DNA from 4 places in the Streptomyces paromomycinus genome. Region 1 is predicted to be linked to each of the others. Evidence: riboswitches for the same ligand, from Rfam matches in the RefSeq annotation. Region 1 holds a riboswitch; each other region holds the start of a gene.
The links. A riboswitch is a leader RNA that binds a small molecule or an ion and turns the genes downstream of it on or off. The one in region 1 is predicted to bind cobalamin.
Positions count from the first base shown of each region.

Region 2: linked by a shared signal. The riboswitch ahead of OEIGOIKO_RS36610 (GHMP family kinase ATP-binding protein) and the one ahead of OEIGOIKO_RS14060 (ribonucleoside-diphosphate reductase subunit alpha) in region 1 are both predicted to bind cobalamin.
Region 3: linked by a shared signal. The riboswitch ahead of metE (5-methyltetrahydropteroyltriglutamate--homocysteine S-methyltransferase) and the one ahead of OEIGOIKO_RS14060 (ribonucleoside-diphosphate reductase subunit alpha) in region 1 are both predicted to bind cobalamin.
Region 4: linked by a shared signal. The riboswitch ahead of OEIGOIKO_RS36585 (ABC transporter substrate-binding protein) and the one ahead of OEIGOIKO_RS14060 (ribonucleoside-diphosphate reductase subunit alpha) in region 1 are both predicted to bind cobalamin.

Region 1 covers NZ_BHZD01000001.1:3,466,282-3,470,862, forward strand. Annotated here, with positions in the region: gene OEIGOIKO_RS14050 (TolB family protein) at 1-476, opposite strand, end outside; gene OEIGOIKO_RS14055 (TolB family protein) at 551-1,918, opposite strand; cobalamin riboswitch at 2,288-2,450, shown strand; gene OEIGOIKO_RS14060 (ribonucleoside-diphosphate reductase subunit alpha) at 2,609-4,581, shown strand, end outside.
Region 2 covers NZ_BHZD01000001.1:8,499,753-8,504,333, forward strand. Annotated here, with positions in the region: gene OEIGOIKO_RS36600 (ATP-grasp domain-containing protein) at 1-627, opposite strand, end outside; gene OEIGOIKO_RS36605 (cysteine synthase family protein) at 624-1,667, opposite strand; gene OEIGOIKO_RS36610 (GHMP family kinase ATP-binding protein) at 1,664-2,572, opposite strand; cobalamin riboswitch at 2,792-3,016, opposite strand; gene OEIGOIKO_RS36615 (cytochrome P450) at 3,530-4,581, shown strand, end outside.
Region 3 covers NZ_BHZD01000001.1:8,839,764-8,844,344, forward strand. Annotated here, with positions in the region: gene metE (5-methyltetrahydropteroyltriglutamate--homocysteine S-methyltransferase) at 36-2,354, opposite strand; cobalamin riboswitch at 2,521-2,754, opposite strand; gene OEIGOIKO_RS37545 (cupin domain-containing protein) at 3,088-3,516, shown strand; gene OEIGOIKO_RS37550 (SDR family oxidoreductase) at 3,563-4,312, shown strand; gene OEIGOIKO_RS37555 (GNAT family N-acetyltransferase) at 4,537-4,581, shown strand, end outside.
Region 4 covers NZ_BHZD01000001.1:8,494,231-8,498,811, forward strand. Annotated here, with positions in the region: gene OEIGOIKO_RS36575 (ABC transporter ATP-binding protein) at 1-266, opposite strand, end outside; gene OEIGOIKO_RS36580 (FecCD family ABC transporter permease) at 263-1,363, opposite strand; gene OEIGOIKO_RS36585 (ABC transporter substrate-binding protein) at 1,360-2,409, opposite strand; cobalamin riboswitch at 2,440-2,623, opposite strand; gene OEIGOIKO_RS36590 (class I SAM-dependent methyltransferase) at 2,719-3,468, opposite strand; gene OEIGOIKO_RS36595 (MFS transporter) at 3,437-4,581, opposite strand, start outside.

The DNA of each region.
Region 1 (4,581 bases):
GTGACGCTCTCGGTCCGTCCGGTCCGGCGGTCGTGGACGAAGATGTCGGTGTCGGCGTTGGTGTCGCCCGGCACGAGGTTCGCCGCGTCGGACGCGAAGGCGACGTACCGCCCGTCGGCGCTGAGGGACGGGGTGGACGACCAGGAGTTGGCCTGGGTGCCGTCGCTCGCCACGTTGACGCGCTCGACGGCGCCCGTCCGCAGGTCCTTCACGAAGACGTCCGACCTCCCGTTGGTGTCGCCGGGCACCAGGTCGCTCGCGTCGGAGTCGAAGGCGACGTACCGGCCGTCGGCGCTGATCGCCGCGCCGGACGAGCCGTCGTCGGCCTGCGCCCCCTCGGCGGTGACGCTGACCCGCTCGGTGCCGGACGGCGGCGCGGTACGGGCGCCGGCCGTCGTCGCGGGCAGCAGCGCGGCGAGCGCGCACACGCCCGTCACGGCGGCGAGTCTTCGGGCGGTGGTGCGGGTGGTCATCATGGTGGGTTCCCCTCCTGGTGGATACGCCGCTGCGTCAGCGCGTCAGCCCGTCAGTACGTCGGTACGTCAGTACGTCAGTGCTCCAGCCGCCGGACGAACACGTCGCCCGTCCCGTTCGTGTCCCCGGGCACCAGCCCCTCGTCGCGCGAGTCGAAGGCCGCCAGCCGTCCGGCGGCGTCGGGTGCCGCGGTGTTCGTCCAGGACGCCGACTGGCCGCCGTCCGCGCCGACGTTGATCCGCTCGACCTGTCCGGTGCGCAGGTCGCGGACGAAACCGTCCACCTGGCCGTTGGTGTCGCCGGGTACCAGGTTGGTGGCCGCCGAGGTGAAGAAGAGCCGCCGGTTGTCGGCGCTGAGCCGTCCGTCGGAGGACCAGCCGTTGCCCTGGGCGCCGTCGTGCGTGCGGGACAGCAGCCGGGTGGTGCCGCGTTCCAGGTCGCGGGCGAAGAGGTCGTACGTGCCGTTGGTGTCGTCCGGCACCACGTCGGCGGCCAGCGCGGAGAAGACCGCGTACCGGCCGTCGGGGCTCAGCCTGGGGGACGGCGACACGCCGACCACGGCGCCCGTGGTGCTCAGGCTCGCCACGCGGGTCCGCCCGGTGGCCAGGTCGTGGACGTACAGGGGGTCCTGCGGCGGCGGGCGGCGGAAACCGGGCCCGGCGGGGGTGAGATTGGTCGCCTTCGAGGTGAACGCGATCCGGCGGCCGTCGGCGCTGATCGACGGGAACGCGGACGCGGCGTTCGCCTCGGTGCCGTCGCTCGCCACGCTGACCCGTCGCGTCGTTCCCTTCTGCACATCGTGGACGAAGACGTCCAGGCGCTCGTTGGTGTCGCCGGGCACCAGGTCCGGGCGGTAGGAGCCGAAGACGAGGCGGTGACCGTCGCCGCTGAGGGCGAAGTTCTGGACCCCGTAGCCGTACGGGGACTTCCCGTCGCCCGCCGTGGGGCTCACGGTGCGCCCGGTGCGGCGGTCGTGGACGAAGACGTCGCCCTCGCCGTTGGTGTCGCCGGGGACCAGGTTCGTCGCGCTGGAGTAGAAGGCCACATACCGCCCGTCGGCGCTGATCTCGGGTGACCCGGAAAGGGCGTCACCGGGCGTGCCGTCACCGGCGACGCTGACCAGGTCGACCTTTCCCGTCCGTAAATCCTTGACGTAGACGTCCTGGTGGCCGTTGGTGTCCGCGGGCCCCAGATTGGTGGCTTCCGAGGTGAATGCCACGAACCGCCCGTTCGCGCTGAGCGTCGGATCGCCTGAAAAACCGTTTCCCTGCGTCCCGTCCGCGGCGACGCCGACCCGCTCGGTGGCCGGCACCGCCCGTCCCGCCGCGGCCGCCCGTCCCGCCGCGGCCGCCGGTGCCATGGGCAGCACCCCCGCCACCACGCACACCCCTGCCACCAGCCCCACGACACGCACGGCGCCACGCACCCCACCGGTTCCTCGCATGACTCCCCCTCGCACAAGGCCCCCACCCGCCCCGCCGGACCGGCGGAGCAGACAAGGAGCCAATACGCTCCAGGAGTCCCGGTCAACGCGTCAGGGACATTCCGCGCCACCAATACGCCCCCTGCATCAGCCCCCGTCCAGGCCGCGCCGGACAGCCCGGCAACCCGCCCGGCAGACGCCCCGCGACAGGCCCGGCGGACGCCCCGCGACAGGCCCGGCAACCGGTCCGGCGAACGGCCGCGGAGCCCCCCGGGGAACAGCCCGGGGCCACCGCGTGGCACCCTCTCGGAGGCCCCGGCAAACCCCGGGAAACCGCCCCGGAACGGCCGCCGATTACCACGACTCCGGGCATCCCCGCGCCAACGCGACACAAGATATGGGGGTGGGTGCACGAGGCAGCACAAGATGTATGCTCGTGCTCGCTGTCGTCGCAGGGGAATCCGGTGCGAATCCGGAACTGTCCCGCAACGGTGTACGAAGTGCGCACACCGCACCCGTGAGTCCGAAGACCTGCCCACAGTACGCCCGCGCCAGGACCGGCGCGGACGTCGATACGTCCGGGTCTCGCGGGTTGGACCGGTGGACGCTGCGCGGTGTGCCCGCGCGCCCCTTGCCGTGCCGGGGGTGCCGCACGCCCGTACGCGCCCTCGTGCCCTCCCCAGGCCCCCGCCGAGTGAGGGAGAGCAGCACGTGACCATCGCGCCAACGGAGCCCGCAGCAGCCGAGCAGGTCGTGCAGCCCGCGAAGGACACGCAGCCCCAGCAGGGCCCCGGCGGCCAGGCCGCGGACGGCCCCGGCGCCGCCCTGCTGCGCACGCTGACCGACCTCACCGTCGACCTGCCCGCCACCGACCCGGGCAAGATCGCCGCCGCCGCGCTGCGCGGCCGCCACCCCGGCTCCGACGAGGCCGAGCTGCGCTCGCTGGCCATGGAGGCCGCGGCCGGCCTGATCGGCGACGAGCCGCAGTACTCCAAGCTGGCCGCCCGCCTGCTGACCCGCGCCATCGCGGAGGAGGCGGCCGCGGAGGGGGCGGTCGCCTTCTCCGCCTCCGTCGCCACCGGTCACCGCGAGGGCCTGATCGCCGACAGCACCGCGGAGTTCGTCCGGACCCACGCGGCCCGCCTGGACGAGCTGGTGGAGCGCGCCCTGACGGACGGCGCCGACGACCGGTTCGGCTACTTCGGCCTGCGCACCCTGCACTCCCGCTACCTGCTGCGCCACCCGATCTCCCGCCAGGTGATCGAGACCCCGCAGCACTTCCTGCTGCGGGTGGCCTGCGGCCTGGCCGAGGACCACAGCGAGCGGGCGCTGGCCGACGTCGCCGAGCTGTACCGGCTGACCAGCACCCTGTCGTACCTGCCCTCCTCGCCCACCCTCTTCAACTCCGGCACCCGGCACCCGCAGATGTCCTCCTGCTACCTGCTGGACTCCCCGCTGGACGAGCTGGACTCGATCTACGACCGCTACCACCAGGTGGCCCGGCTCTCGAAGCACGCCGGCGGCATCGGCCTGTCGTACTCCCGGGTCCGCGCCCGCGGCTCGCTGATCCGCGGCACCAACGGCCACTCCAACGGCATCGTGCCGTTCCTGCGCACCCTGGACGCCTCGGTCGCGGCCGTGAACCAGGGCGGTCGGCGCAAGGGCGCCGCCTGCGTCTACCTGGAGACCTGGCACGCGGACCTGGAGGAGTTCCTGGAGCTGCGCGACAACACGGGCGAGGAGGCCCGGCGCACCCACAACCTCAACATCGCGCACTGGATCCCCGACGAGTTCATGCGCCGCGTCGAGGCCGACGCCGACTGGTCGCTGTTCTCCCCCAGCGACGCGCCCGAGCTGGTCGACCTGTACGGCGACGCGTTCGACGCCGCGTACCGCAAGGCGGAGGCCGAGGGCCGCTACGTCAAGCAGGTCCCGGCCCGGGTCCTGTACTCGCGGATGATGCGCACCCTCGCGCAGACCGGCAACGGCTGGATGACCTTCAAGGACGCCGCCAACCGCACCGCGAACCAGACCGCCGAACCCGGCAAGGTCGTGCACTCCTCGAACCTGTGCACCGAGATCCTGGAGGTCACCGACGACGGCGAGACCGCCGTCTGCAACCTCGGCTCGGTCAACCTCGCCGCCCACCTCGGCGACAACGGCGAGATGGACTGGGAGAAGCTGGACGCCACGGTCCGTACGGCGGTGACCTTCCTCGACCGCGTGGTGGACATCAACTTCTACCCGACGGAGCAGGCCGGCACCTCCAACTCCCGCTGGCGCCCGGTGGGCCTGGGCCTGATGGGCCTCCAGGACGTCTTCTTCCGGCTGCGGCTGGGCTTCGACTCGCCCGCGGCACGGGAGCTGTCCACCCGCATCTCCGAGCGGATCATGCTCGCGGCGTACGAGGCGTCCGCCGACCTCGCCGAGCGGCACGGCCCGCACCCGGCCTGGTCCGCGACCCGTACGGCCCGCGGCGTGCTGCACCCGGACCACTACCCGAACGCCGAGCCGCGCTGGGCGGACCGGTGGACGGCGCTGCGCGCCCGTATCGCGACGACCGGTATGCGCAACTCGCTGCTGCTGGCCATCGCGCCGACCGCCACCATCGCGTCCATCGCGGGCGTGTACGAGTGCATCGAGCCGCAGGTCTCGAACCTGTTCAAGCGCGAGACGCTGTCGGG
Region 2 (4,581 bases), 5.0 Mb from region 1:
CCGGGTCCGCCCCGCCCAGGTGAGGGTCTCCGCGCTGTACACCGGTCCGGAGAAGTACGGTTCGGCGAAGAGGCGGCCCTTGAGCTGCCGTCCGGCGGCCTCGGCGAGCGCCGCGTCCAGTTCCCGCTCGTCCCGTACGAGCCAGACGTTCTGGCTTCCGGTGCCCGCGGTGTCCTTGAGGATCGCGGGCAGGCCCACCGCCTTCACCAGCAGCGCTGCCGTCGCCGGGTCGCCGCTGTCCGCCTCCGCCGCGCGGGCCCGGGTCAGCCCGGCCGCGAACAGCCGGTCCCGTACGGCGGCCTTGTCACGGGTCAGCCGCAGCACCGCCGCGTCGAGGCCGGGCAGTCCGAAGCGGGCGGTGAGTTCGGCGCCGACCAGCATCCAGGTGTCGGTCGAGCTGATCAGCCCCCGCAGGTCCGGGGTCCGGCCGAGCTGTTCCGCCACCAGTTCCGTGTCGAAGGTGTCGGTCTCCACCACGTCGAGGGCGCCCGCGGGCAGCCGCTCCAGCTCGTACGCGTAGTACGCGGGATCGCGGGTCAGCAGCCGCAGCGGCTCGCCCAGCCGGGCGGCGGCGCGCGTCAGGTGGCCCAGCCCGAAGGTGAGCGCTTCCAGGCAGACCACGGTCATGCGCGGGCCTCCGCACGGCGGGACGGCCAGGCGGCGCGGTTCCACGCCATCGTCGACCAGGGCATGGTCATCTCCTCGGGACTGCCGACCTCGGCCGGCTTCAGTGCGGCCAGGTCCACGGCCTCCCGGTGGCGGGCATAGACCCGTTCCACGTAGCGGTGGCCGGTGTCGGCACCGATCACCAGGTGGAGCCGGTCGGGGTGGCGGCGGGACTCGTGGGTGGCGGTCAGGTAGGCGGCGCCGGTGGACAGCCCGGCGAAGACGGCGTGCTCGCGCAGCAGGGCGACGGCGCCGGACATGGCGTGCGTGAAGTCCATCCAGTGCACCGCGTCGTACAGCTGGTGGCGGACGTTGTCGAAGGGGATCGAGGAACCGATACCGGCGATGATGGCTTCCGGGTCGTGGTGGTCCTGGCTCCCGAAGGTGACGCTGCCGAACGGCTGCACCCCGACCAGCCGGACGCCGGGATCCCGGCGGCGCAGATGCTGCACGAGGCCGCCGGTCGAGGCTCCCGACCCGACGCCGCCGACGACCGTCAGGGTGCGGTCCGGCAGGGCCGCGGTCACCAGGTCGGCGACCTCCTGGTAGCCCAGGTAGTGGATGGCGTCGTGGTACTGGCGCATCCAGTGGACGTCGGGCCGTTCGGCGAGGATCTCCCGGACCCGCCGGACCCGCAGCTCCTGGTCGAGCTTGAGGTTCTTCGACGGTCTGACCTGCTCGACCGTCGCGCCGAGGATCTCCAGTTGGGCGAGGGTGGTGGCGTCCACGGTGGTCGAGGCCACGATGTGGCAGCGCAGGCGGTAGCGGTGGCAGGCCAGTGCCAGGGCGTAGGCGTAGATGCCGCTGGAACTGTCGATCAGGGTCTGTCCGGTACGGACGGTGCCCCGGTCGAGCAGGTGCCGGACGGCGGCCAGCGCGGAGTAGATCTTCATCGACTCGAAGCGCAGCAGCACCATGCCGTCCGACAGCCGGACGAGGTCGGGGATCTTGAGGGCGTCGGCTATGTGGGGATGGGGGTCGGCCGTGTGGGGATGTGTCACGCGTAGCCTCCTTGGGCGAAAGAGCACTGGTGACCGAGCGAACGGAAGAAGGCGGACAGCTCCCCCTTCAGGGACGGCGCCGGCCGGCCGCTGAAGAGGTAACCGACGAGCGATCCGGTGTGGGCGACGAAGACGCCGTCCGCGCCGAACTCCTCGCGGTGGGCCAGCACGGTCTCGAAGGTGTGCTTGGGCAGCACCTCCTGGGACAGCACGCTGCTGAAGGTCGCGGCCCGGGCCACGGCCGCCGGGTCGCCGGAGGCGAAGCCTTTCAGCAGGTCGGTCAGGCACCTCTCGTACTCCGTGGCACAGCGCCGGTAGTGGCGCCGCAGCACCGGCGTGACCGCGGCGGTGTCCACCGTGCCCGGCTCCATGACGAAAGCGGTGTGGAAGCCGATGCCGGTGCCCAGCCGCCGTACGACCCGGTGCCGTCCGCTCAGATAGAGCGCGAACTCGTCGAGGAACACGCTGTCGGCGCGCTCTATCGCCGACAGGACGCGGAGGACGGCCCCGGTGTCGTACGGCAGCGAGAAGAGCCGGAACAGGCAGCGCAGGGTCGCCACGATGTCCGCCGTCGAACTGGCCATGCCCACCCCGACGTGCAGGTCCGAGTGGGAACTCCAGCGGCCCGGCGGCAGCGTCCGGCCGAAGTGCTCCAGGAAGAGCCGCGCGGCCGTGGCCGCCTTCGCGCCGAGAGGTGGTGCGTGGGGCGGGGCGTCGGGCGGTGCGTCACCGGGGCCGGCGTCCGGCGAGAAGTACACCCAGGAGTGGCGGTCCACGGGGAACGAGACGATCGCGATGTCCGCGTCACCGCCGGGGCGCAGCGGGCCCTGGAACAACTCGCCCAGCGTCCCCTGGCAGACGCCGGAGACCCACCGTGCCGGCGCGCCGACGGGGGTGGTCAGCATCGGGCACCGCACAACGGCCCTGCCGGGCCCGGCCGTCGGCCGCCCCGGAGACTTTCCCTGCGGTATTCCTCGGTCACGAACACGCCCTCTCTCGCCGCACCCGGCCCGAGGATCTCGACCGGTGAGTGAGAGGGCGGCCGCGCCGGGACGCGCGTTGCTCCGCCTGCACCGCCGACCCAGCCCTCGAGGTCACCGTGGACAGCGCGTACGCCGGTCCTCGCTCGCACGCGCGCAGTGGCAGGTATCCGGACTCATGGGCATGTCGGCCGGGCCTTCCGGCAACAACTACCGGCCACCGCTTCCCGCACCCTTGGACCGGGTCCGGTGCTGTATCGGCGGCTTTCGCTCCCACTCACCGCTGCGGGACAGTCCCGGATTTCCACCGGGTTCCCTCTTACGACGCCCCACGGAGAGTGGCGCGAACCGACTGCGCACATCAGCGTAGAGGTGTTCGCGCCACCGCAACAGAGAGGTCTGTGTGGTTGTCTCGATTGGTGCCGCTGACAGGGCGCGGGATGTGTGCAGTACGGGCCCGCGGCCCGCGGGAGCCTGCCACCAGCGATCCTGCCGTGCAGCACACCGCCCGTGCCCCGCTTCAAACATGTCATGTCGGTACGGCTCGGCACGGTCCTGCCACAGATCCACTCGCCGGACCCGGTGGCCGGTTCGAGCCTTCGGGCCCTCGGCTGGTGAGGCGCACGGGAGTCCTGGGACCGATGTGGCCCGTGATCGGGCTCTTTCCCCACCGTCGGCCGGCCCCCCGGCACACGAGAGGAGCGGCAGATCAAGGACTCGGGCGCCGCCTGTTTCGACCGGAACAGTTACCAGCAGATCTACGCGGACGAGGCGAGCCGGAAGGCTCCCGGCCGCCGGTGACGGACGATGATGGAGGCGCACTCCCGCCGCGCGGGCCACTCCGCACGGCGGGGCCGGGCTGTCAGTCAGGAGGCGTTGGCCATGCGGATCCCTGGACCCGAGCCCCGGCCGGACGGCGGGGCGGGGGCGGTCGCCGCGGCGGGCGGACTGCACACCTACCAGCTGCGCCTGCACGCGGAGTACGGGCCCGTCGTACGGTTCCAGCTGCCGGGCGCGGAGACGGCCGTGTCGGTCGCCGACCCCGTACTGCTGGAGGCCACGGCCCACATCGACAAACGGCCGGAGCGGCTGTTCGCGTTCCTGGCCCCGCTGTGCGAGGCGGGCAACTTGCAGGTGCTGCCGGCCGAGGAGCACACCCCGTGGCGGCGCGTCCTGCTGTCGGTGCTGGCCGGGCGCCCGTCACATGAGCGGCACTTCGAGCGGTTCACCGCGCTGGCGGCCGGACTCGCCGACCACTGGGGCGAGCAGGCCCGCTACGGGCCCGTCGCGCTGCAGAAGGACCTCACCGCGCTGTCGCTGCGGATGATCTGTGCGTACGCGCTGGAGGGCGAGGCCGCGGACCCGGAGGGCGTCGTCACGGCCTTCGAGGAGGTGCTCACCGAGTACCTGGGGCGGCTCTACCAGGTGCCGGTTCCGGGCACGGAGGAGGAACGCGCCGAGCGGGCGGCCCGGGCCCTCGCCTACCTGCGCGCGACGGTCGACCGGGTGGTCGCGGCGCACCACTCCGGGGGGCGCGCGGACCGCAGCGATCTCATAGGGGCACTCGTGGAGGCCGGTGAGCGGCCCGCGCGCATCCGCGACACCGTCATGGTGACGCTGCTGGCCGCCCACCACACCACCGGGGTGGCCGTCTCCTGGACCCTGCACCTCCTGGGCCGCCACCCCGAGGCGGCCGAGCGGGTCGCCGCCGAACTGGACCGCGTCCTCGGTGACCGCGCCGTGCCCGAGTACGCCGACCTGCGGCACCTCACCTACCTGGACATGGTCCTGAAGGAAGCGATGCGGCTCTACCCGCCCGGCCCGTACGGCGCGCGGGAGACGACCGAGCCGCTCGTCCTGGGCGACTACGAACTCCCGGCCGGGACGACGGTTTTCTACCCGTTCTGGGCCGTGCACATGAACCCCGATCACTG
Region 3 (4,581 bases), 5.4 Mb from region 1:
CCCGGCCGTCACCGGATCATGCGGCCGTTATTGGATCATGGCGTGGGCAGCTCCGCCCGGACCGTCCGCGCAGCCGTGACGAGGTTCTCCAGCGAAGCCCGGGTCTCGGGCCAGCCCCGGGTCTTCAGACCGCAGTCGGGGTTGACCCACAGCCGCTCGGCCGGGATGGCGCCGAGGCCCTTGCGCAGCAGGCTCGCCGCTTCCTCGGCGCTCGGCACGCGGGGCGAGTGGATGTCGTACACGCCTGGTCCGGCCTCCCGCGGATAACCGTGTTCGGCCAGTTCACGGGCCACCTGCATGTGTGAGCGCGCGGCCTCCAGGCTGATCACGTCGGCGTCGAGATCGTCGATGGCCTGCACGATGTCTCCGAACTCGGCGTAGCACATGTGCGTATGGATCTGCGTGCGGTCCTGTACGCCACCGGTGGTGAGCCGGAACGCCTCGGTGGCCCAGGCGAGGTAGGCGGGGCGGCCGGCGGCGCGCAGCGGCAGCGTCTCGCGCAGCGCCGGTTCGTCGACCTGGATGACCGAGGTGCCGGCCGCCTCCAGGTCGCCGACCTCGTCGCGCAGGGCCAGCGCCACCTGCCGGGCGGTGTCGCCGAGCGGCTGGTCGTCCCGGACGAACGACCAGGCGAGCATGGTGACCGGACCGGTCAGCATGCCCTTGACCGGCCGGTCGGTGAGCGACTGCGCGTACCGCGTCCACCGCACCGTCATCGGCTCGGGCCGTGAGATGTCCCCCGCGAGGACCGGCGGACGGACGTACCGCGTGCCGTACGACTGGACCCAGCCGTGCTGTGTGGCGAGGTACCCCGTCAGCTGCTCGGCGAAGTACTGCACCATGTCGTTGCGTTCGGGCTCGCCGTGCACGAGGACATCGATGCCCGCCTCCTCCTGGAAGGCGAGCACCTCGCGGATCTCGTTCCCGATGCGCTCCTCGTACCCGGCCGTGTCGAGGCGCCCCGCCCGTAGGTCGGCGCGCGCGGTGCGCAGTTCGGCGGTCTGCGGGAAGGAGCCGATGGTGGTCGTCGGCAGCAGCGGCAGGCCGAGGTGGGCCCGCTGGGCGGCGGTCCGCTCCCCGTACGGCGCGGAGCGGCGGCCGTCGGCGTCGGTGACGGCGGCGGTACGGGCCCGTACGGCGGGATCGTGGGTGATCGCGGAACCGGCGCGGGACGCCAGGTCCGCGCGGTTGGCGGCCAGTTCGGCGGCGATCGCGTGAGTGCCGTGCGCGAGGCCGCGGGCGAGCGTGGCGATCTCGGCGGTCTTCTGCCGGGCGAACGCCAGCCAGCGCAGGACCTGCGGGTCGATGTCCCGCTCGGCGGTGGCGTCCAGCGGTACGTGCAGCAGGGAGCAGGAGGCGGCCACGTCGACCCGGTCGGCCAGGCCCAGCAGCGTACCGAGGGTGGCCAGCGACTTCTCGTAGTCGTTGATCCAGATGTTGCGGCCGTTGACGACACCGGCGACCAGCCGCTTGCCGGGCAGCCCGCCGGCGGCGGCGAGCGCGTCCAGGTTGCCCGCCGCGGCCTCGGTGAAGTCCAGGGCGAGCCCGTCGACGGGCGCCTTGGCGAGCACCGGAAGTGCCTCGCTGAGCTGGTCGAAGTACGAGGCGACCAGCAGCTTCGGGCGGTCGGTGAGCGCGCCGAGGACGCGGTAGGCGCGCTCGGCGGCGTTGAGGTCGGCCGGGGTACGGTCCTGCACCAGGGCGGGCTCGTCCAGCTGTGCCCACTCGGCGCCGGCCGCACGCAGGTCCGCCAGCACCTCCGCGTAGACGGGCAGAAGCCGGTCGAGCAGGGTCAGCGGGTCGAAGTCGGCGGCGACACCGGGGGCCGGCTTGGCCAGCAGGAGGTAGGTGACCGGGCCGACGAGGACCGGGCGTGGCGTGTGGCCGAGCGCGAGCGCCTCCCGCACCTCGCCGACCTGTTTGGCGGAGTCGGTGGCGAAGACCGTGTCGGGCCCCAACTCGGGCACCAGGTAGTGGTAGTTCGTGTCGAACCACTTGGTCATCTCCAGCGGTGCCACGTCCTGCGTGCCGCGCGCCATCGCGAAGTAGCCGTCCAGGGCGTCGGCTTCGACGGCGGCGCGGTGCCGTTCCGGGACAGCTCCGACCATGACGCTGGTGTCCAGTACGTGGTCGTAGTACGAGAAGTCACCGGTCGGTACCTCGTGGATGCCGGCGTCGGCCAGCTGCTGCCAGTTGGAACGGCGCAGGTCCCGCGCGGTCTCCCGGAGGGCGTCCGCGATGACGCGGCCCTTCCAGTACCCCTCGACGGCCTTCTTCAGTTCCCGGTGCTGTCCCTGGCGGGGGTAGCCGTACACGGTGGCCCGTGCTGCCGCGGCTGCGGGCTTCGCTGTCACGGAACTCTCCTTCGCGAGCGTGATCTTCTCCGAGCCCGGTGACCGGACGAGAACGCGAAGGAATGACGCGTCGGGCGGGCCGCGGAGCGTCCGATGACACCCCTGCCCGCCTGTCATGACACGCCGACCCGCCCTCGAAGGTCACCGGAAGGGCCGCGCACGTACGGACGCGCGCGGGCAACGGGCAGGTCTTCGGACTCGCGGGCACGCCTGCCGGAACGTGACGTCGTCCGGCGGACACCTACTGGCCGTCGCTTCCCGGATCCGCGGCCCGGATCCAGTGCGTATGACGGCGGTCGTTCCCGCTCACCGCTGCGGGGCAGTCCCGGATTCCCACCGGGTTCCCTCTTGCGACGCGCCTGCCTGGCGGGCAGGGCGAACCAGCTGCACCGGACAGCGTAGATCGGCCGCAGCCGGTACCGACACCCCTGTTCACATGGTGGTACGTGAGATGGGACACGGGGGTGGGGGCCGGGCAGAGGCGGGAACGGGCGGGCACGGCGGAGCCGAGGTCCCGTACGGTGCCCCGGATGTGTCCGGATCGGCGCTCACCGGGCATGCCGGGGGTCTGAACAATGGAACATCTCTCGGTTGGGCCGTGCATCGGCGAACCGTCCGCCCAGGTCTGGTGCTGTACACCGGGGGCACCGGCACCGGCACCGGCACCGTGCGTCGGGGCGGCACCGCCATCACAACCGGCCCCGGCCCCGACGCCGCAGAAGGAGGACCCGCCGTGCCCGGCACCCACGAGCACCAGCACCCGCACTCGGAGGCATGGAAGACCGCGCTCACCGTGCTGCAAGAGGTCGCACCGCCCGCCATCCCGGAGGGCGCGCATGTGTCGACCGTCCAGATCGAGTATCCGCCCGGCGACCAGGGCGCCCCGCCGCACCGCCATCCCGGGCCGGCTTTCGGGTACGTGGTGGAGGGCGAGATGCGCTTCGAGCTGGAAGGTGAGCCGGAGCGGATCGTCCGCGCCGGGGAAGCGTTCTGGGAGCCCGGCGGCGAGGTCATCCACTACCAGGACGGCAACGCCCGCACCGACACGCGCCTGCGCTTCGTCGTCACCATGCTCTGCGAACCGGGGCAGCCGATGCTGGTCCTGGTCGACGACGAAGAACTCAAACAGCGCGCCCACCTGCGCGCACCCCGGCAGCCCTGACGCCGCTCCGCCCCAGCGGGCGCCCACAGCGCGAGGAGTTCACGAAGTGAAGATCGTGGTCATCGGAGGCACCGGCCTCATCGGCGGCAAAGTGGTCGGCAAACTCACCGAGCGCGGACACGAGGCCGTGCCCGCCGCGCCCGGTACGGGCGTCAACACCCTCACCGGCGAGGGCCTCGACACGGCGCTGGCCGGAGCCCAGGTGGTCGTGGACGTGGCCAACTCGCCCTCCTTCGAGGAGTCGGCGGTCCTGGAGTTCTTCACCACCTCCACCCGCAACCTGCTGGCCGCCGAGACGAAGGCGGGCGTCACGCACCACCTGGCGCTGTCGATCGTCGGCATCGACGACCTGCCCGACAACGGCTACTTCCGGGCGAAGGCGGCCCAGGAGCGGCTGATCAAACAGAGCCCGGTTGCCTACTCGATCCTCCGGGCGACCCAGTTCTTCGAGTTCGTCAAAGGCATCGCCGACACCGCCACCGACGGCGACACCGTACGCGTACCACCCGTGCTCTTCCAGCCCATGGCCGCCGAGGACGTAGCCGAAGCGGTGACCAAGGCCGCCGTGGGAATTCCGCAGAAGGCCACCACCGAAGTGGCCGGCCCCGAAGTCTTCCGCTTCGACGAACTCGTCACCCGGGCCCTGCACGCCTGGCACGACCCGCGCACGGTCGTCCCCGACCCGCACGCCCGCTACTTCGGCTCCGAACTGGCAGAACGCAGCCTCGTCCCGGACGAGGGCAGCGCCCGGCTGGCCACGATCCGGTTCGACGACTGGTTGCGTACTTCCTCTTGAAGGCGGTGCGGGCGGCAGCCATCGGCGGGTACCCCCAGCAGCCCCCGACTCTCGGACGCGGACGGAGCGACGCCCTCAACCGGCCCGGGGGGCGCCCCGCTGACTCCCGGGAGCAGCCGAACCCAGGCCACCAGCACCCCACCCACCCCCGCAGTACCCTCAACTCAACCCACCCACCCCCGCAGAACTCTCACCCCACCCATCCCCCCACCGAAAGGCAGGACATGCAAGACGTACGCCGGGCCCGTACGACCGACCACACCACCCTC
Region 4 (4,581 bases), 5.0 Mb from region 1:
GCCGACTCCTGCACCACGGCGGCCACCGTGCGGGCCAGCCGCCGTACCGGGAGCGACCAGGCGTCCGTGCCGTCCACCCGGACCCGTCCCGCGTCGGGCCGCAGCACCCGGTAGACGGCGCGCAGCAGGCTGGACTTGCCGCTGCCGTTGGGCCCGACCAGGCCGACCACCTCACCGGGCCGGGCGGTCAGGGAGACGTCGCGCACCAGGCGGTGGGCCCCGGCGGTGAGCGTGAGGCCGTCGACGGTCAGTTCGGTCGCGCTCATGCCACTCCTCGGTGCACGGTACGGCGGGCGTCCCGGCGCATCAGCCACAGGAAGAACGGTCCGCCGCACAGGGCGGTCAGCACACCGACGGGGATCTCCATGGGCGCGGCGACGGTACGTGCCGCGATGTCGGCCCAGATCAGGAACACCGCGCCGGCCAGTGCGGCGGCGGGCAGCACCCGGCGGTGGTCACCACCCACGAACAGGCGCACCACGTGCGGCAGCATCAGGCCCACGAAGCCGATCGGCCCGGCCGCGGCCACCAGGACGCCGGTGACGAGCGAGAGCAGGACGAACATCCGGGCCCGGAACCGGGCCACGTCCAGCCCCATCGTCGTGGCGGCCTCCTCGCCCGCCAGCAGCAGGTTCAGCGACCGGGCCTGGACCAGCAGGACGGCGATGCCCAGCAGCAGGGCCAGGCCCGGCAGCCACAGCGTGCCCCACTGCACCCCGCCGAGGCCTCCGAGGGTCCAGGCGAGCACGGCCCGGGCCTCGTTGCCCCGGTCGGAGGTCAGCAGCAGGATGTCCATCACCGCCGTGAGGACCGCCGCCATCGCCACCCCCGACAGCACCAGCCGTACCGAGGTGATGCGCCCGCCGGTACGGGCCGTCGTGTAGACGAGCAGCAGGGTCAGCAGTGCTCCGGCGAAGGCGGCGGCCGACAGCGACACCGGACCGAACAGGCTCACCCCGAAGACGATCACCATGACGGCGCCCAGGGACGCACCCGAGGAGACACCCAGCAGATACGGCTCCGCCAGCGGGTTGCGGACCAGTGCCTGCATGGCCGTACCGATCACCGCGAGCCCCGCGCCGGTCACCGCGCCGAGCGCCACCCGCGGCGCCCGTACGTCCAGCACGATGGTCTCGCGCGCCCGGGACCACCCCGGGTCCGCCAGGTCGGCGCCGAGCGCGTGGGTCACGATGCCCCACACCTCGCCGGGCGGCACGTGCACCGACCCGATCGCCATCCCCGCCGTGGCGGAGACCAGCAGCAACACGCCGAGCACGACGAGGGTGACGGCGAAGGACCGGCGGCGCGGCGGCGTATCGGGCCGGTGCTCGCGGGTGACCGCCGTCCCGGCGGCGGCGGTCACCGGAACCGCTCGGGGTGCAGGGCGCGGGCCAGCTCCTCCACCGCGTACGGCGGCCGCACCCCCACCAGGGTCGCGGTCAGCGGCAGCACGACGAACCGTTTGTTCCTCACCGCGGGCACGTCGGCGAGCGCGGGCTGCGACAGCAAAAACTTCTTCTTCTGCTCGACGCTCCCGGCCCCCGCGTAGTCGTAGATCGCGATGACCTCGGGCTTCCGGTCGACGACCTGCTCCCAGGACGCGTCACCGAAGACCTTGTCCAGGTCCGCGAAGACGTTCCGGCCGCCCGCGCGCTGGATGATCTCGGTGCCGAGACTCTTGCCGCCGGCGGTGAAGGCCGCCTTGTCGCCGCTGTCGTACACGAAGACCGGGACGGCGGGGGCGCCCTTGACCGCCTCGGTGGTCCGGTCCACCCGCGCCTTGAGGTCGGCGGCCAGCTCGGCGGCGCGGTCCCGTACGCCGAAGATGCTGCCGATCGTGCGGACCTCGTCGTACGTGTCCTGCATGGACACCTGCTTCTTCCCGCAGTACTCGCGGTTGAGGTAGGTGTTGATCCCGGCGTCGGCGAACGCCTTGCGCGAGCGGCCCTCGTTCTCGGCGAAGGCGCTGGCGTAGCCGCCGTAGACGAGGTCCGGACCGGCTTCCAGAACGGTTTCGAAGGACGGTTCCTTCTTCGCCAGTTGCGGCAGCGCCTCATAGTCCTTGCGCAGGTGCGGCAGGACGGACGAGTCGGGGAAGGCGGTGCCGATCATCCGGTCCTTGAGCCCCAACGCCAGCATCAGTTCGGCGGGGTGCTGGTGGATGGTGAGCACCCGGGAGGGCGGCTTCCGGTAGGTGGTACGGATGCCGCAGTTGTCGATGGTGACCGGGAAACCTTTCGCCGCGGTGGCCGCGGGCTCCGCGTCACCCGCGGTGTCCCGCGCCGTGCCGCAGCCGCCCAGCAGTGCGGCGGACAGGGCCAGGGCCACCGCCGGTGCCGTGGCGCGCCGGAACCGGCGCCGCCGGGTGGCGGGGGGAGAAAAGGGGGGACGGGTCGTGCCGTCGTACACGTAGAGCCTCCTGCGGAGTCCGCGCTCCTCGGAACGGGCCCGCGACAGGCCAGTGTCCTGACTCCCGGATCGACGTTCCCCCGGCCGTCCCGCGCCGCGCGCGGTGGCCCGAACTGCCTGATGAAAGGTCACTCCCCGGTCACAGTGGCGGGACCGCGCCGGACTCGCACCGGCTTCCTGTCTCCCGTCGCGGTGATGACCAGGTGATATTACGGTCGGTCGGACCGGGGGCAAAGGGCGCGCGTACGGTTCCGCGCGCCGTCCGCGGTGCACGGGCGCCGGGCCGCGCCGTACGGCCCGGCGCCCCGGTCATGCCGCGCGGACCGCCCGGAGCACCAGCCGCTCGGCGTCCTGGTCGTACGGGCGGCCGTCGAAGCCGCCGAAGACCTCGACCTCCTGGAAGCCTGCCTCCCCGGCCATCCGCCGCAACTCCACGGCGCTGTAGACGAACCAGACCAGGCTCGTACGTGTCACCCGGTCGCCCCGCACGAGCACCCAGTCGCTGCGCAGCCGCGCCCAGTCGTCCAGCACCGTGTCGGTCTGCACCAGCAGGTCGTCGCCGCGCTGTACGACCTTCGGCGGTGTGACCCTACGGGCCAGCAGTTCCTTTCCGGCCATGTCCAGAAGCAGGGTCCCGCCGGGCGCCAGGCAGTCGTGCATCGTGCGCAGCACACGGGCGTTGTCGGCGGGGTCCTCGAAATAGCCGAACGACGTGAACATGTTGAGGACCACGTCGAAGGCCCCGGGCTCGGAGAACTCCCGCATGTCGGCCTGGACGTAGCGGGCGGTGACTCCGGCGTCGGCGGCCCGTTTCCGGGCCCGGTCCAGCATCGCCGGGCTGCGGTCGACGCCCGTCACACCAAAGCCCCGGCGGGCGAGCGGGACGGTGAACACCCCCGGGCCGCAGCACAGGTCCAGCACCTGGGCCCCGGCCGGGAAGGACAGCAGGGGAGAGGTGTCGAGCAGCTCCTCGGCCTGGGCGTAGCGGCTGTCGGAGAAGAGGAAGTCGTAGAACTCGGTCCAGAAGTCATCGTCCTGGAATCCGCCCGTGTGCGTCATCGGGTACCGGAGTTCCTTCCTTGAGGTCCTTGAGACCCGTGAGGTCCGTGAGGGGGGTGGCGGGGGTGAGGCCGTCGGGGGCCGGAGCCGGGGGAGCTGCGTTCCGTTCCGCCGTGAGGCCGTCGGGGGCGGCGGGAGCGGTGCCCTGCTTCCGCCGCAGGGCGAGCAGGAGCGGCGGCAGCAGGACGCACTGGGCCGCGGCGAACAGCCAGAACCAGCCCGCGTGCCCGGCGCGTTCGCCGAAGCCGTAGAGCTGCCCGCCCAGCACGCCGCTGGCACAGGCGCCCAGACCCGCGGCGAGCCGCTGCTGCCCGAAGACCACGGCGTCCGAGCGGGAACTGCGGCGCAGCGCCTCCAGGTCGTTCTTGAGGAAGAGCACGATGTCGCCGAGCGTGATCAGGACACCGCCCGCCAGCAGGGCGGGCCTCGTTCCGGCGGCCAGGACCGCCATCCCGGCGGCCAGCCCCGTGAACCCGACCGCCAGGGCGACGGGATAGCGCATCCGCCGGATGGCACCCGACGCGAGCGGCTGGACGACGATGACGAGGACGGAGCAGGTCAGCAGCACCAGGCTGTAGAACTCGCTGGAGGCGCGCTCGACGGCGTACACGGCGAGGTAGTGCTGGAAGTGGAAGTAGAGGTAGAACGCCAGGCCGTTGGCGACGAAGGGGAGGACGGCGATTCCGGTGAGCAGACCCTGGCCGGCCGCCGGTGCGCTGCCGGAACGTTCCTTCTCCGGCCCCACCGCCGGCAGCCGGGCGTGCCCCACGGCCACCGCGGCGAACAGCGCCGTCACGACGAGGAACAGCGGACCGGGGGTCGACAGCACGAACGGACCCGCGACCAGCGGGCCCGCGGCCATCCCCGCGTTGAGCGCCGCGTTGCCCGCGGACAGGAACGCGGGCCTGCGCTCCTCGGTCACACCGTGCACCAGGTACGCCTTGTTGGCCGGCAGGTACAGCGCGGCGCCGCAGCAGGTCAGGATCAGCGCCGCCACCGCAACCGGCGGCCACCGCAGCGCCGCCAGGAACGCCGCGAAGCCCGCCGTACGGATCACCAGCGCCCAGAGCATCGTGCGCCGCAGCCCCACCCGGTCGGCGAGGGCCCCGCCGA